2 regions of the Bacillus sp. Marseille-P3661 genome follow, and region 1 is predicted to be linked to the other one. Evidence: a T-box and tRNA genes for the amino acid it is inferred to sense, from the RefSeq annotation. Region 1 holds a T-box; the other holds one or more tRNA genes.

Region 1 (7,770 bases):
TTGCACCGGCGTCGATGTTGCAGAGTTTATGATTGATTATATTTTAAATGACTTAAAGTATTAATGTTATTCGAAAGGAGAAAAGGTCAAGGTACCCTTTCAAATAGAGTATTTTGGCATTAAAAGTGCTATGAAAAAAACCGGTTGGCTAATTTATTATAAAAATGATGCAAAACGCAACCATGCTTTTATAGACTGGATGATTACAGAAGCTGATAGTCTTGGAGTCACACTGAAACTGCTTTTAAGAGAGGATTTAGTAATTGGGATTCGTGCTAATCAACCAATTATTTATTACCATGGTAAAACTATTGACCATCCAGAATTCGCAATTGTACGTGCTATTAATCCTCGCTTAAATAAACAGCTCGAACAGTTAGGAATTGCAGTATTTAATAATTCAGTAGTCGCAGAGATTTGTAATAACAAAGCAAAAACACATCAATACTTTTTAGAATATAGCATCCCGATGGTTGATACCCTCTTTTTTGAGCCAGGAGCATTTGAATTATCAAAGGTTCCATTTGAATTTCCGTATATCTTGAAAGAAGTAAAGGGCCGCGGCGGGCAACAGGTGTATTGGATTAACAATGCAGCTGACCTTCAACCACACAACTTTTTAATTCAACATCACGAAATTATTATTCAAAAACCGGCTCCAGTGTTAGGTAAAGATTTGCGAGTGTTTGTCATTGGTAGTGAAATTGTTGGTGCTGTCTTAAGACATTCAGAAACACATTTTAAAGCTAATTTTACGTTAGGAGGAGATGCAACCTTATATTCGCTTTCTAACGAGGAAATGGTGTTAGTTCAAACTATTATCTCTAAATTAGACTTCGGCTTTGTAGGGATTGACTTTTTATTTGACCAAGATGGAAAGCTGCTGCTAAATGAAATTGAAGATGTAGTTGGCAGTCGGACGTTAAGCCATGTTTCATCTATTAATGTTGTTAGGCTGTATTTGGAGTTTATTTTAAAGAATATTTAATAAAACCGGGCAATATTTGCTCGGTTTTTTCTATTTCCTATCGGGAACTTGTGCATCTTTTCTATGATGAATGGTATCTGCCTGTTTATTACAGGTATATACGGCGATTTTAGCATTCTTCGCAGCGTGCATTTCAGCAGTTCTTAATATATCTGCCACTTTTTCATTATATCTGCCACTTTCGTATCGATATCGTCCACTTTTGAGATATATCTGCAACTAATAACAGTTCTCATTAATATGTTGCCTTCTTCTACTGAATCTGAGCAATTTGAAGAGTGCCTACCAGCATCCTAAACACCATACATTACTCTTTATATAAAAATATCTTCCAATTTTAAAATATATCTGCAACTAATAACGTTTCTCATTTATACGCTCAAAATTACGATAAATTTCACCACAAAACACGAAGAAGGCTGCCCCTATTCGGACAGCCTTCCCTATAACTTATAGATTTTGCAATTCTTTAATTCTTGTTTCAACCGTTGCACGTTTTTCAAGGTAGTCTTGTTCTTTTTTACGTTCTTCTTCGACGACTTGTGCCGGTGCTTTAGCCGTGAATTTTTCGTTGTTCAATTTCTTTTGAACGCGGTCTACTTCAGCATTTAACTTTTCTAATTCTTTTTGGAGACGAGCGATCTCTTCTTCCATATTAATTAGCCCTTCGAGTGGTAAAGACAACTCTGCGCCCGTTACAACGGCTGTCATTGCTTTTTCATCGCCATTAATTTCAGTTGCAATCGTTAATTCACTTGGATTACAGAAACGCTGTATATAATGGCGATTCTTTTCAAGTTTAGCTTGAATATCATCATTTTTAGCTTTAATACGAAGTTTAATTTGCTTACTCATTGGTGTATTCACTTCAGCACGAATATTACGTACAGAGCGAATTATATCTACTAGTAAACGCATTTCTTCAGCTGCATCTTGGTCCGTAAATTCAGGACGTACTACAGGCCAGCTTGTAACTGTAATCGATTCGCCTTGATGCGGCAATGCTTGCCAAATTTCTTCTGTAATAAACGGCATGAAAGGATGTAATAAACGCATAGTGTTATCGAGTACATACGCAAGAACAGAGCGAGTAGTTTTCTTAGCAGCCTCATCTTCACCATAAAGCGGAAGTTTCGCCATTTCGATATACCAGTCACATACATCATCCCAAATAAAGTTATAAAGCACACGACCCACTTCACCAAATTCATACTTGTCAGCCATTTTTGTAACTGAATCAATCGTTTCATTCAGACGAGTAAGAATCCATTTATCGGCCACAGACTTTTCACCGCTTAGATCTAATTCATCATATGTCATACCATTCATGTTCATTAGCGCGAAACGGGACGCATTCCATATTTTATTAGCAAAGTTCCACGTTGATTCAACCTTTTCCCAGACAAAACGTAAATCTTGACCAGGAGAGCTCCCTGTTGATAGGAAGTAACGTAATGAGTCTGCACCATACTTTTCAATCACATCCATTGGGTCCACACCATTGCCAAGTGATTTACTCATTTTACGTCCTTCAGCATCACGAACAAGACCATGAATCAATACATCTTTAAATGGGCGTTGTTCTGTAAATTCAAGGCCTTGGAAAATCATGCGAGATACCCAGAAGAAAATAATATCATAGCCTGTTACTAATGCATCTGTTGGATAGTAACGTTTAAAGTCTTCAGCGTCTACATCCGGCCAGCCCATTGTTGAGAACGGCCATAGCGCAGAGCTAAACCAAGTATCAAGAACATCTTGATCTTGCTCCCAATTTTCCTCATCAGCAGGTGCCTCATGACCTACATACACCTCGCCTGTTTCTTTATGATACCAAGCAGGAATACGGTGGCCCCACCAAAGCTGACGAGAAATACACCAATCACGAATGTTCTCTAGCCAGTGTAGATACGTTTTTTCAAAGCGCTCTGGAACAAAGTTAACTTTTTCTTCAGCTTTTTGCAGTTCAATTGCTGCATCAGCTAATGGTTGCATATTAACAAACCATTGTGTGGATAGATACGGCTCAACAACAGCACCGCTGCGTTCTGAATGACCAACTGAATGCATATGCTCTTCAATTTTAAACAGCACACCTTGCTCTTGAAGATCTTTAACAATTTGCTTGCGACAAGCAAAGCGGTCTAAACCTTGATATTCGTCAGCATTTTCATTCATTGTGCCGTCTTCATTCATAACTAGTACACGCTCTAGATTATGACGGTTACCCAATTCAAAATCGTTAGGATCATGCGCAGGCGTAATCTTTACAGCACCAGATCCAAATTCCATGTCTACATAATCATCCGCAACAATTGGAATTTCACGACCAACGATTGGTAACTTAACTGTTTTTCCAATTAAATGCTTATAACGCTCATCTTCTGGATGTACCGCAACCGCTGTATCCCCAAGCATGGTTTCTGGACGTGTTGTGGCAACCTCAATTGAACCTGATCCATCTGTTAATGGATAGTTCATATGATAAAAGGCACCTTGAACATCTTTATAAATAACCTCAATGTCAGATAGCGCTGTTTTTGTTTGCGGATCCCAGTTAATAATATATTCACCGCGATAGATTAATCCTTTTTCGTAAAGCTTTACAAAAACCTCACGCACAGCCTTTGATAGCCCTTCATCTAATGTAAAACGTTCACGACTATAATCTAAACCTAAGCCAAGCTTTGACCATTGCTTGCGAATAAACTCTGCATACTCATGCTTCCATTCCCAAGACTTTTCTAGGAATTTCTCACGACCTAAATCATAACGTGATACACCTTCCTCACGCAGTTTCGCTTCAACTTTGGCTTGGGTCGCGATACCTGCATGGTCCATTCCCGGCAGCCATAATACATCATAGCCCTGCATTCTTTTCATACGTGTTAATATATCTTGGAGCGTTGTATCCCATGCATGTCCTAAATGCAATTTACCAGTTACGTTCGGCGGTGGAATAACAATTGTATAAGGTTGTTTTGTTTCATCATTTTTAGCTTCAAAAAATTTTCCATCTAGCCACCATTGATAACGATTTTCTTCAACGGCTTTTGGATCATATTTCGTTGATAAGTTAATTTCTTGATTACTCATAATTTCCTCCTCGTTGACCTTTTTGGGCATTAAAAAAAACTCCTTTATCCATAAAAGGACGAAAGAAGTTTGATTTCGCGGTACCACCTTTTTTTATAGGAAATTCCACACCTATTTTCGCTTTTTTTCCTAAACCTAAAATCCAGCAAAAAAAGTAAATGTAGCAAAGCACAATTACACAACGATTAATTTTCAATAATCGTACGATGCAATCTTGCTTTCTTCTATTCCTATACACTCAAACAGATAACGGACTGTTCCGGTTTTTCCTACTAAAAACTTGTTCAGAAAAACAGCTCAAGGGCGACCTTCCAACGGGACGTTCCTAAGAAACTTTTCAGCTCGTAGTTCCTCTCTCTAAAGGCTTTCTCGTCGTACTCTTCCCTATCAATGCTTTTTACTCTTAATAATAATCACACTTAAATTATGTACTACAATAGTTTACCTATACAAACATAAAATCGTCAATAGTATCGACATATTTTCAAAAATTTAATCATAAAAATAGAAGAAATAAGAAATACAAGCACCTGTTGTTAGTTATTACCATACATTTAATAATAGCCCTTAATCCTAAAAAGGGAGGTGTTCTACTTTGAGCCGTTTTTACAGATTTCGTTTACCTCCATGGTGTAGAACCTGTTTGTTGGTTATAGAACAGTGTCTCCTACCACTCGTTGTTTTTCAAACCATCCGTACATTATTATTACCAACAACGTTTGACGTCATATTACTTTCAATACTTATCCTACTATATATTGCTTTTTATTTACATTGGATATAAAAAATCCCCACTTAGAATGATCCTAAGTGGGATTTTCATTATCTTGATTTTTAGCCTGCTCAATTGCTTGACTTAACTGATAAACAAATGATGACCCCATTTGAACCTGCCAAATTGCACGCTGCAGCGCAACCACTTGGGCTTGTTCTGATTTTGTCGGACTAGATTGATAGCGGACGATATGCTTATGAACTTTTTTCGTTGATGATAAATAATAAAATAATAGTTGTTGTTCATCTTCGGTCAATTTATGAAACCTATTATAATGAAAATATAAATTGTGTGCATTCGATAACGGCTGCGGAAAGCTATTAAACATTTTTCTGAAAAAGGTTAACAAATCATAAATAGGTGATGCACTGTATGTTCGTTCAAAGTTAGTAAGATAGCTCTGACCATTTTCATCATATAAAACATGACTTGGAGCAAGATTGCCGTGGCAAATCACAAACCGGTCTGTTTTCTTTTCCTTAGCTAATTCATACCAATCCTCTAATTGTCTAAGCGCCCCCTCTTCCATGTTCATCAACTGAATGAAATAGGTGCAATATAACAACTCAAAAGGTGACATATATACATGTTGTTCACATCTATCAATAAATTTTTCGTAATCTAATTTTCTTTTTTCAATTTCATATTTTGACTTCTCATAAAAGTTTTGAATATGCTCTTGCTTAATTTTTTCTTTAATTGTAGTCAAAGTATGAATACGAGCAATTTCTTTTAATAAATCCTCATGTATTTCACCTATACTCGAACGAGCTGATTCAATCCAGGGCATTAGGTAATAGTCATAACCGTTTCTATTTAATAATAATTCTCCCTGCTTTGTGGGATAAATCGGCACCACCTGCCGATATCCCTTTTCATTTAATACTTTAAATGTATTATTAAAATAATAGCGTTGTTCATCTGTTAGCTTGGTTTGCTTTAATGCAAATGTTCCTTGGTTAGCAAATACTTTTTTTATTTTCCCATAATCCTCAACATAATGGGGATCAATTTGATAAGGTGTTAATAGTTTATTATATGGATCCAATCCTTGCATTGTTGGATCACCTCACTAATATAAATTAACTTTTGATTCCGATTTGGAATAACTAACTTTCAAAAGAAGTGGGCTTCCGCGTATGTGGAAGCCCTCCTTTCATTAATACTTTACAAATTATTCGACACCTGCATATTCAGGAATATAAAGGATTTGTCCTTCTTCTATAACATCATCCTCTAATCCATTCATGCGGATGATTTGATTTGGTGATACATCATAACTTTCTGCAATACTGCCAAGGGTTTCACCATTTTGTACAATTCGCATTCTTAATTTTGAGAAATCCTCCTCGCCGCTAGCGAGCATCTTTGTTAAATACAATGCATTTTCGGACCTATGACGTGGACGGTATTGTTGCTGTTGTTCTTCAGCACTAGGGTCATCATTGTCTTCCTCTGAGTCCTTTGATGCTTTGCCAGAATATAATGAACTTGGATTCCAGCCAAAGCTATCATCCTCTGAACGGCGTCCTTTCATCTCTATCTGAGGTGACGGTGCAACAGCCGGAGCTACCTCTACCTCTTCTTCAACCAGCTCGGAACGTGATTGAACAATTGGCTCTTCTTGCTGTTCTTCTTCCTGAATCTCCTGTTGCTGTGGTTCTTGTTGTTCTTCTTCCCTTGCCGTGGCAACTTCTAATTCCTCTTTGATTTCATTAGTTGATTCAGATTCATTAATAAGTGTATACGCATCTGACTTTGTTACACTAATTTCCTGGCTTTCCTGCTCGTCTTCAATAGGGTCTTTTCTTGCTTCACTAAAAAAAGTTGCAAATTTCTCCTCTGCCACTTCTGTGTCTGCTTCCGGCTCATCTTCAGCAGCATTAATTTCCCTATGGGCTGAAGCTGGTGTCAAAATCGGTTCTTCCCATTCTGGTTCAGTTTCTGAAGCCGATTCAGCTACGACGGTTTCATTTTCATGACTTTCAGGTTCTGCCTGATTACTTACTCTTTCATTAATAATTCCACTTATCGAAAGATCTGCAGTTAATTGGAGCTGACCCTGATTAGGGATTTCATAATCAAATGATTCTACTAGTACAAATACTTCATCAAGACTCTTTATACGATTAGCAGGTATTGTTATATCTACTGGAAAACGGTGGTTAATGTTATTCACGCCACCTTCGTTTTCAATCACCTCATCTACAGTTCTGACTGCAGAAAATTCACGAAACGAAATATCTTCTTGTTCAGATTCCTGGGTTTCGCTCGGATAATACTCCCCTGTCAGTACTAAAGCCCCTCGTATTGATATATAATCTTCATGTTCTTGTACAGAAATCTCTGGATCTAGCGACATAGATATCAAATTCGATACTTCCTGTCCCTTTTTAAACCATACTGATTCTTCTACCGAAAAACGTATCGAAGACGTTTCATTTAATGTCAATGAACTCCTCCCCCTTCTTATTTAGAGGATATTCAAAAAGTAGCTGAACATTCCTGTTGTCGCCATTTAGTCACCATACTTTTCGAATCCACAAATTATAAATTAACTATGACACTACAGATTTATGAAGATATTCCATGATTTATGCCAATTTATTAAAATTTCAAGCTAAATGCTTAATGAACACTTTTATAATCCGATCCTTTACGAAATGCAAACATCAAAAAAACAGCCACGAATCACTAGGATTTGTGGCTGTTTTAACTATAAATATATTATTCAGCACAGATAGCTGCAAAGCTCTCCTCTGCTGCTGCAATTGTTTTTTCAATATCTTCGTCAGTATGAACAGTAGATAGGAAATATGCTTCAAATTGTGAAGGGGGCAGAAATACACCTCGTTCAATCATTTCACGATAATATCTAGCAAATAAAGCAACATCAGATGTCTTCGCCGTT
Region 2 (7,770 bases), on a different contig from region 1:
CTCCTACGGGAGGCAGCAGTAGGGAATCTTCCGCAATGGACGAAAGTCTGACGGAGCAACGCCGCGTGAGCGATGAAGGCCTTCGGGTCGTAAAGCTCTGTTGTTAGGGAAGAACACGTACCAGTTAACTGCTGGTACCTTGACGGTACCTAACCAGAAAGCCACGGCTAACTACGTGCCAGCAGCCGCGGTAATACGTAGGTGGCAAGCGTTGTCCGGAATTATTGGGCGTAAAGCGCGCGCAGGCGGTTTCTTAAGTCTGATGTGAAAGCCCCCGGCTCAACCGGGGAGGGTCATTGGAAACTGGGAAACTTGAGTGCAGAAGAGGAGAGTGGAATTCCACGTGTAGCGGTGAAATGCGTAGAGATGTGGAGGAACACCAGTGGCGAAGGCGACTCTCTGGTCTGTAACTGACGCTGAGGCGCGAAAGCGTGGGGAGCGAACAGGATTAGATACCCTGGTAGTCCACGCCGTAAACGATGAGTGCTAAGTGTTGGAGGGTTTCCGCCCTTCAGTGCTGCAGCTAACGCATTAAGCACTCCGCCTGGGGAGTACGGTCGCAAGACTGAAACTCAAAGGAATTGACGGGGGCCCGCACAAGCGGTGGAGCATGTGGTTTAATTCGAAGCAACGCGAAGAACCTTACCAGGTCTTGACATCCTCTGCTACTTCTAGAGATAGAAGGTTCCCCTTCGGGGGACAGAGTGACAGGTGGTGCATGGTTGTCGTCAGCTCGTGTCGTGAGATGTTGGGTTAAGTCCCGCAACGAGCGCAACCCTTGTCCTTAGTTGCCAGCATTCAGTTGGGCACTCTAAGGAGACTGCCGGTGACAAACCGGAGGAAGGTGGGGATGACGTCAAATCATCATGCCCCTTATGACCTGGGCTACACACGTGCTACAATGGATGGTACAAAGGGTTGCGAGACCGCGAGGTTGAGCCAATCCCATAAAGCCATTCTCAGTTCGGATTGTAGGCTGCAACTCGCCTACATGAAGCTGGAATCGCTAGTAATCGCGGATCAGCATGCCGCGGTGAATACGTTCCCGGGCCTTGTACACACCGCCCGTCACACCACGAGAGTTTGTAACACCCGAAGTCGGTGGGGTAACCTTTTGGAGCCAGCCGCCTAAGGTGGGACAGATGATTGGGGTGAAGTCGTAACAAGGTAGCCGTATCGGAAGGTGCGGCTGGATCACCTCCTTTCTAAGGAAGATTTACATGAGCACCATGGGGTGCAACTCGCGCTTAGACATTTTGTTTAGTTTTGAGAGAGCATTCTCTCAACAAATGAATATTTTAGCTACCGCTAAAATAATTGCGCTTGCGTCTACAAGTGGATTCGAAGAAGTCGGATTCCTCAGCGCAAGGCAGCATGAAGTAGCTCACTGATGATTATTCACGATGTGATTGAAGTCAGTAGCTTTGTTCTTTGAAAACTAGATAGCAATAACATTCATATTTACTGTAGAAAAGTTCTTATTAAAATCTTGATGATTAAGATCATCTTAGGTTAAGTGAATAAGGGCGCACGGTGAATGCCTTGGCACTAGGAGCCGATGAAGGACGGGACTAACACCGATATGCTTCGGGGAGCTGTAAGTAAGCTTTGATCCGGAGATTTCCGAATGGGGAAACCCACTGTTCGTAATGGAACAGGATCTATACCTGAATACATAGGGTATTGAAGGCAGACCCGGGGAACTGAAACATCTAAGTACCCGGAGGAAGAGAAAGCAAACGCGATTTCCTGAGTAGCGGCGAGCGAAACGGAAGAAGCCCAAACCAAGAGGCTTGCCTCTTGGGGTTGTAGGACACTCTATACGGAGTTACAAAGGAACGAAGTAGGTGAAGTGGTTTGGAAAGACCAGCCGAAGAAGGTAACAGCCCTGTAGCTGAAACTTCGTTCTCTCTTGAGTGGATCCTGAGTACGGCGGGACACGTGAAATCCCGTCGGAAGCTGGGAGGACCATCTCCCAAGGCTAAATACTCCCTAGTGACCGATAGTGAACCAGTACCGTGAGGGAAAGGTGAAAAGCACCCCGGAAGGGGAGTGAAAGAGATCCTGAAACCGTGTGCCTACAAGTAGTTGGAGCCCATTTATGGGTGACAGCGTGCCTTTTGTAGAATGAACCGGCGAGTTACGATCCCGTGCAAGGTTAAGTCGAAGAGACGGAGCCGCAGCGAAAGCGAGTCTGAATAGGGCGATTGTAGTACGTGGTCGTAGACCCGAAACCAGGTGATCTACCCATGTCCAGGGTGAAGTCCAGGTAACACTGGATGGAGGCCCGAACCCACGCACGTTGAAAAGTGCGGGGATGAGGTGTGGGTAGCGGAGAAATTCCAATCGAACTTGGAGATAGCTGGTTCTCCCCGAAATAGCTTTAGGGCTAGCCTTAAGGTAAGAGTCTTGGAGGTAGAGCACTGATTGGACTAGGGGCCCCCATCGGGTTACCGAATTCAGTCAAACTCCGAATGCCAAAGACTTATCCTTAGGAGTCAGACTACGAGTGATAAGGTCCGTGGTCAAGAGGGAAACAGCCCAGATCACCAGCTAAGGTCCCAAAGTATACGTTAAGTGGCAAAGGATGTGGAGTTGCTTAGACAACCAGGATGTTGGCTTAGAAGCAGCCACCATTTAAAGAGTGCGTAATAGCTCACTGGTCGAGTGACTCTGCGCCGAAAATGTAACGGGGCTAAACGTATCACCGAAGCTGTGGATTGACACTTACGTGTCAGTGGTAGGGGAGCGTTCTAAGGGCTTTGAAGCTAGACCGGAAGGACTAGTGGAGCGCTTAGAAGTGAGAATGCCGGTGTGAGTAGCGAAAAGACAAGTGAGAATCTTGTCCATCGAAAGCCTAAGGTTTCCTGAGGAAGGCTCGTCCGCTCAGGGTTAGTCGGGACCTAAGCCGAGGCCGAAAGGCGTAGGCGATGGCCAACAGGTTGATATTCCTGTACCACCTCTTTACCGTTTGAGCAATGGAGGGACGCAGGAGGATAGGGTAAGCGCGCTGTTGGATATGCGCGTCCAAGCAGTTAGGCTGGTAAGTAGGCAAATCCGCTTACCACATAAGCTGAGCTGTGATGGCGAGGGAAATATAGTACCGAAGTTCCTGATTCCACACTGCCAAGAAAAGCTTCTAGCGAGGTAGAAGGTGCCCGTACCGCAAACCGACACAGGTAGGCGAGGAGAGAATCCTAAGATGCGCGAGAGAACTCTCGTTAAGGAACTCGGCAAAATGACCCCGTAACTTCGGGAGAAGGGGTGCTCTGATAGCGTGCAAGCGCGAGAGAGCCGCAGTGAATAGGCCCAAGCGACTGTTTAGCAAAAACACAGGTCTCTGCGAAGCCGCAAGGCGAAGTATAGGGGCTGACACCTGCCCGGTGCTGGAAGGTTAAGAGGAGAGGTTATCCTTTTCGGAGAAGCTTTGAATCGAAGCCCCAGTAAACGGCGGCCGTAACTATAACGGTCCTAAGGTAGCGAAATTCCTTGTCAGGTAAGTTCTGACCCGCACGAAAGGTGTAACGATTTGGGCACTGTCTCAACGAGAGACTCGGTGAAATCATAGTACCTGTGAAGATGCAGGTTACCCGCGACAGGACGGAAAGACCCCGTGGAGCTTTACTGCAACCTGATATTGAATTTTGGTACAGCTTGTACAGGATAGGTAGGAGCCTGAGAAGCCGGAGCGCCAGCTTCGGTGGAGGCATCGGTGGGATACTACCCTGGCTGTATTGAAATTCTAACCCGCGCCCCTGATCGGGGCGGGAGACAGTGTCAGGTGGGCAGTTTGACTGGGGCGGTCGCCTCCTAAAGAGTAACGGAGGCGCCCAAAGGTTCCCTCAGAATGGTTGGAAATCATTCGTAGAGTGTAAAGGCACAAGGGAGCTTGACTGCGAGACCTACAAGTCGAGCAGGGACGAAAGTCGGGCTTAGTGATCCGGTGGTTCCGCATGGAAGGGCCATCGCTCAACGGATAAAAGCTACCCCGGGGATAACAGGCTTATCTCCCCCAAGAGTCCACATCGACGGGGAGGTTTGGCACCTCGATGTCGGCTCATCGCATCCTGGGGCTGTAGTCGGTCCCAAGGGTTGGGCTGTTCGCCCATTAAAGCGGTACGCGAGCTGGGTTCAGAACGTCGTGAGACAGTTCGGTCCCTATCCGTCGTGGGCGTCGGAAATTTGAGAGGAGCTGTCCTTAGTACGAGAGGACCGGGATGGACACACCGCTGGTGTACCAGTTGTTCTGCCAAGAGCATCGCTGGGTAGCTATGTGTGGACGGGATAAGTGCTGAAAGCATCTAAGCATGAAGCCCCCCTCAAGATGAGATTTCCCATTACTATAAGTAAGTAAGATCCCTCAGAGATGATGAGGTAGATAGGTTCGAGGTGGAAGCATGGCGACATGTGGAGCTGACGAATACTAATCGATCGAGGACTTAACCAAGTAGAAATCCTGAAACGACTGTTCAGACTCGAAGAACATTTGATCTCGAGAGTCTAGGAGTGGAAGGTGGACAATTACCTACAGTTTATGAATACTTGTTATCTAGTTTTGAGGGAACAACTATTGTATATTTTGAAAATATTTTATATAATAGTATTTGTTCTTACAGATATATAGTCTGGTAGTTATGGCGAAGAGGCCACACCCGTTCCCATTCCGAACACGGAAGTTAAGCTCTTCAGCGCCGATGGTAGTTGGGGGCTGTCCCCCTGTGAGAGTAGGACGTTGCCAGGCTTATACTGTAATAAAAAGTATAATTCATTATCTTCATTCCACAGTAGCTCAGTGGTAGAGCTATCGGCTGTTAACCGATCGGTCGCAGGTTCGAATCCTGCCTGTGGAGCCATGGAGAGCTGTCCGAGTGGCCGAAGGAGCACGATTGGAAATCGTGTAGGCGGTTAACGCTGTCTCGAGGGTTCGAATCCCTCGCTCTCCGCCACCGTTTAGATAAAATATATTTGGCCCGTTGGTCAAGCGGTTAAGACACCGCCCTTTCACGGCGGTAACACGGGTTCGAATCCCGTACGGGTCATTACACTTTGGAGGATTAGCTCAGCTGGGAGAGCACCTGCCTTACAAGCAGGGGGTCGGCGGTTCGATCCCGTCATCCTCCACCATTTATTATGATATATTCATCATCGCGGGGTGGAGCAACAAGCGAAACATCCGTGAATAATCTGCGAGTTGTCCCGACGCATAAACATCTTTGATTTAACGAGTAGAGGAAGGGACAGTCAGATTCTATACACTTTTAAAGCAGGTACAAAATTATTCTAATTCTATCATCGCGGGGTGGAGCAGTCTGGTAGCTCGTCGGGCTCATAACCCGAAGGTCGCAGGTTCAAATCCTGTCCCCGCAACCAAATAATAAGATTAGTGGTTCCGTGGTGTAGTGGTTAACATGCCTGCCTGTCACGCAGGAGATCGCGGGTTCGATCCCCGTCGGAACCGCCATACAATAATTGGCTCGATAGCTCAGTCGGTAGAGCAGAGGACTGAAAATCCTCGTGTCGGCAGTTCGATTCTGTCTCGAGCCACCATTTAAACGCCGGTGTAGCTCAATTGGCAGAGCAACTGACTTGTAATCAGTAGGTTGGGGGTTCGATTCCTCTCGCCGGCACCACTTAATTAAATACGGAGGGGTAGCGAAGTGGCTAAACGCGGCGGACTGTAAATCCGCTCCCTGTGGGTTCGGCAGTTCGAATCTGTCCCCCTCCACCATTATAGGGGCATAGTTTAAAGGTAGAACTGAGGTCTCCAAAACCTCCAGTGTGGGTTCGATTCCTACTGCCCCTGCCAAAATCAATATGGCGGCCGTGGCGAAGTGGTTAACGCACCGGATTGTGGCTCCGGCATTCGTGGGTTCGATTCCCATCGGTCGCCCCATTCTTGGGCTATAGCCAAGCGGTAAGGCAACGGACTTTGACTCCGTCATGCGCTGGTTCGAATCCAGCTAGCCCAGCCAGTTTTTTTGTGTTAAAATAAATCTAAATGCGGAAGTAGTTCAGTGGTAGAACACCACCTTGCCAAGGTGGGGGTCGCGGGTTCGAATCCCGTCTTCCGCTCCAATGATGGCGGCATAGCCAAGTGGTAAGGCAGAGGTCTGCAAAACCTTTATCCCCGGTTCAAATCCGGGTGTCGCCTTTTTATTTTATTATCTGCCTAGCCGGGGTGGTGGAATTGGCAGACACACAGGACTTAAAATCCTGCGGTAGGTGACTACCGTGCCGGTTCAAGTCCGGCCCTCGGCACCATTTTTTAGATTCATATTTATGTTGTTTAACATGCCGGTGTGGCGGAATTGGCAGACGCGCACGACTCAAAATCGTGTTCCTCTGGAGTGTCGGTTCGACCCCGACCACCGGTATTAAATCTAGTACACAACTATAGGCAATCTTTAGTTAGAGACCCAATCATCTTGATTGGGTTTCTTTTTTGATTTCTGCATGATATTCAAATATTAATGGTAATTTAAAATAATATAGCAAACAACATTGTACCCCATCTTTCCGATCAGGTATGGGTTACTGCACCAAATTTAATGTATACTTAGACTGATTTTTAACGGAATTATTGTCCGTTTCCAAATGTGTCAATTTAAATAAAGGCTTTCTTTCTCCTCGTTATTTTATTTAAAAGTAGAATCCTTTTTAAAATGCTGAAAGGTTTTGTTTTCTCGGGCTTATTCAGACCTCTACCAATAACTCCTTAAGTAATGATAGATACCACTCCATAAATTAAAGAGTTTCTAAACTTGCTCTATTATTTCAGTTTTTTCTGATACAACATTTAAAGAGAATACAAATTTTATGTTGGGTTATTTTAATAAAGAGATTTGAATGAATAAGAAAGTTTAGGTGATTGCAATTATGTTGTCTAAAAGGCATAGGTTATTTAATTTGCTAATAATAGTTGTTCCATGGATATCGTTGGTATTTTTGGGAAGGAATAATGTAAAACGATTTTCGATAGCAGGTTCAGTTATTGTAATAATTGAGATAATAAATCATAGGGTTGGTCATAAGCTGAACTGGTGGCGTTTTTATGATAAACGAAAATCTTTTATAACTAATGAACTACCTTTTAGCGTTGGTCCGTATATGCCACTTTCAATGTGGATATTAAAATATTCATACGGTAACTTTAAAAAGTTCTGGTTACTTAATTTGATTGCGGATGGATTATTTGCTTTTCCGATAATCAATTTTTTTAAAAAAATCAAAATAATACGTCTGAAGAAGTTAAGTAATGTTCAATTTTTTGTGTACCTACATTATAAGGCGTTTATATTATACGGAGTACAGACATGGGTTGAAAATAATTTAAAGAGGTTAGTGAAAAGTTAGCGATGCCATGAACAAAGAAACAAAGGTATATATAATAACATTTTAGTGAATGAATTTGTAAATGAATTTATGTGGGAACAGAAATTGAAAACAGTGAATCACCAAAGACCTAGACTAAGTTGGACAAGATTTAATAAGTGTAAACAAAAAGCACCTTAGATTTCGGTGCTTTTTGATATGCAGCAAGTTGAACGTTTACGGAATAGAACGAGTAATTCTTAAGGGCTTCTTACTTCTTTTAAATTTTATCACATCAATTTTGAAATAAAGGTTGTAGCCAATCCAAAGTATATAAGTAAGGATAAGATATCGTTAATAGTTGTAATCAGTGGCCCAGATGCAACTGCGGGATCCACATTAAATTTGTATAGAATAAGAGGAATTATCGTTCCAGCTAATGTACCAATAATTAATGTT

The links. The T-box of region 1 lies ahead of C1724_RS03720 (valine--tRNA ligase). A T-box ahead of a tRNA ligase gene usually reads a tRNA of that ligase, here a tRNA-Val.
Region 2: it has a tRNA-Val gene. The T-box ahead of C1724_RS03720 (valine--tRNA ligase) is inferred to sense a tRNA for this amino acid. The anticodon was not compared.

What each region holds. Positions count from the first base shown of each region.
Region 1 covers NZ_LT965953.1:824,560-832,329, reverse strand. The annotation lists gene C1724_RS03735 (ATP-grasp domain-containing protein) at 1-64, shown strand, start outside; gene C1724_RS03730 (ATP-grasp domain-containing protein) at 131-988, shown strand; gene C1724_RS03720 (valine--tRNA ligase) at 1,439-4,084, opposite strand; T-box leader at 4,136-4,484, opposite strand; gene ysxE (spore coat protein YsxE) at 4,891-5,916, opposite strand; gene spoVID (stage VI sporulation protein D) at 6,034-7,311, opposite strand; gene hemL (glutamate-1-semialdehyde 2,1-aminomutase) at 7,587-7,770, opposite strand, start outside.
Region 2 covers NZ_LT965954.1:897,206-904,975, reverse strand. The annotation lists rRNA gene C1724_RS15555 (16S ribosomal RNA) at 1-1,205, shown strand, start outside; rRNA gene C1724_RS15550 (23S ribosomal RNA) at 1,511-4,447, shown strand; rRNA gene rrf (5S ribosomal RNA) at 4,625-4,741, shown strand; tRNA gene C1724_RS15540 (tRNA-Asn) at 4,779-4,853, shown strand; tRNA gene C1724_RS15535 (tRNA-Ser) at 4,855-4,946, shown strand; tRNA gene C1724_RS15530 (tRNA-Glu) at 4,968-5,039, shown strand; tRNA gene C1724_RS15525 (tRNA-Val) at 5,049-5,124, shown strand; tRNA gene C1724_RS15520 (tRNA-Met) at 5,294-5,370, shown strand; tRNA gene C1724_RS15515 (tRNA-Asp) at 5,386-5,461, shown strand; tRNA gene C1724_RS15510 (tRNA-Phe) at 5,472-5,547, shown strand; tRNA gene C1724_RS15505 (tRNA-Thr) at 5,555-5,630, shown strand; tRNA gene C1724_RS15500 (tRNA-Tyr) at 5,644-5,728, shown strand; tRNA gene C1724_RS15495 (tRNA-Trp) at 5,733-5,806, shown strand; tRNA gene C1724_RS15490 (tRNA-His) at 5,818-5,893, shown strand; tRNA gene C1724_RS15485 (tRNA-Gln) at 5,898-5,972, shown strand; tRNA gene C1724_RS15480 (tRNA-Gly) at 6,001-6,075, shown strand; tRNA gene C1724_RS15475 (tRNA-Cys) at 6,081-6,151, shown strand; tRNA gene C1724_RS15470 (tRNA-Leu) at 6,173-6,261, shown strand; tRNA gene C1724_RS15465 (tRNA-Leu) at 6,294-6,374, shown strand; gene mgtE (magnesium transporter) at 7,602-7,770, opposite strand, start outside.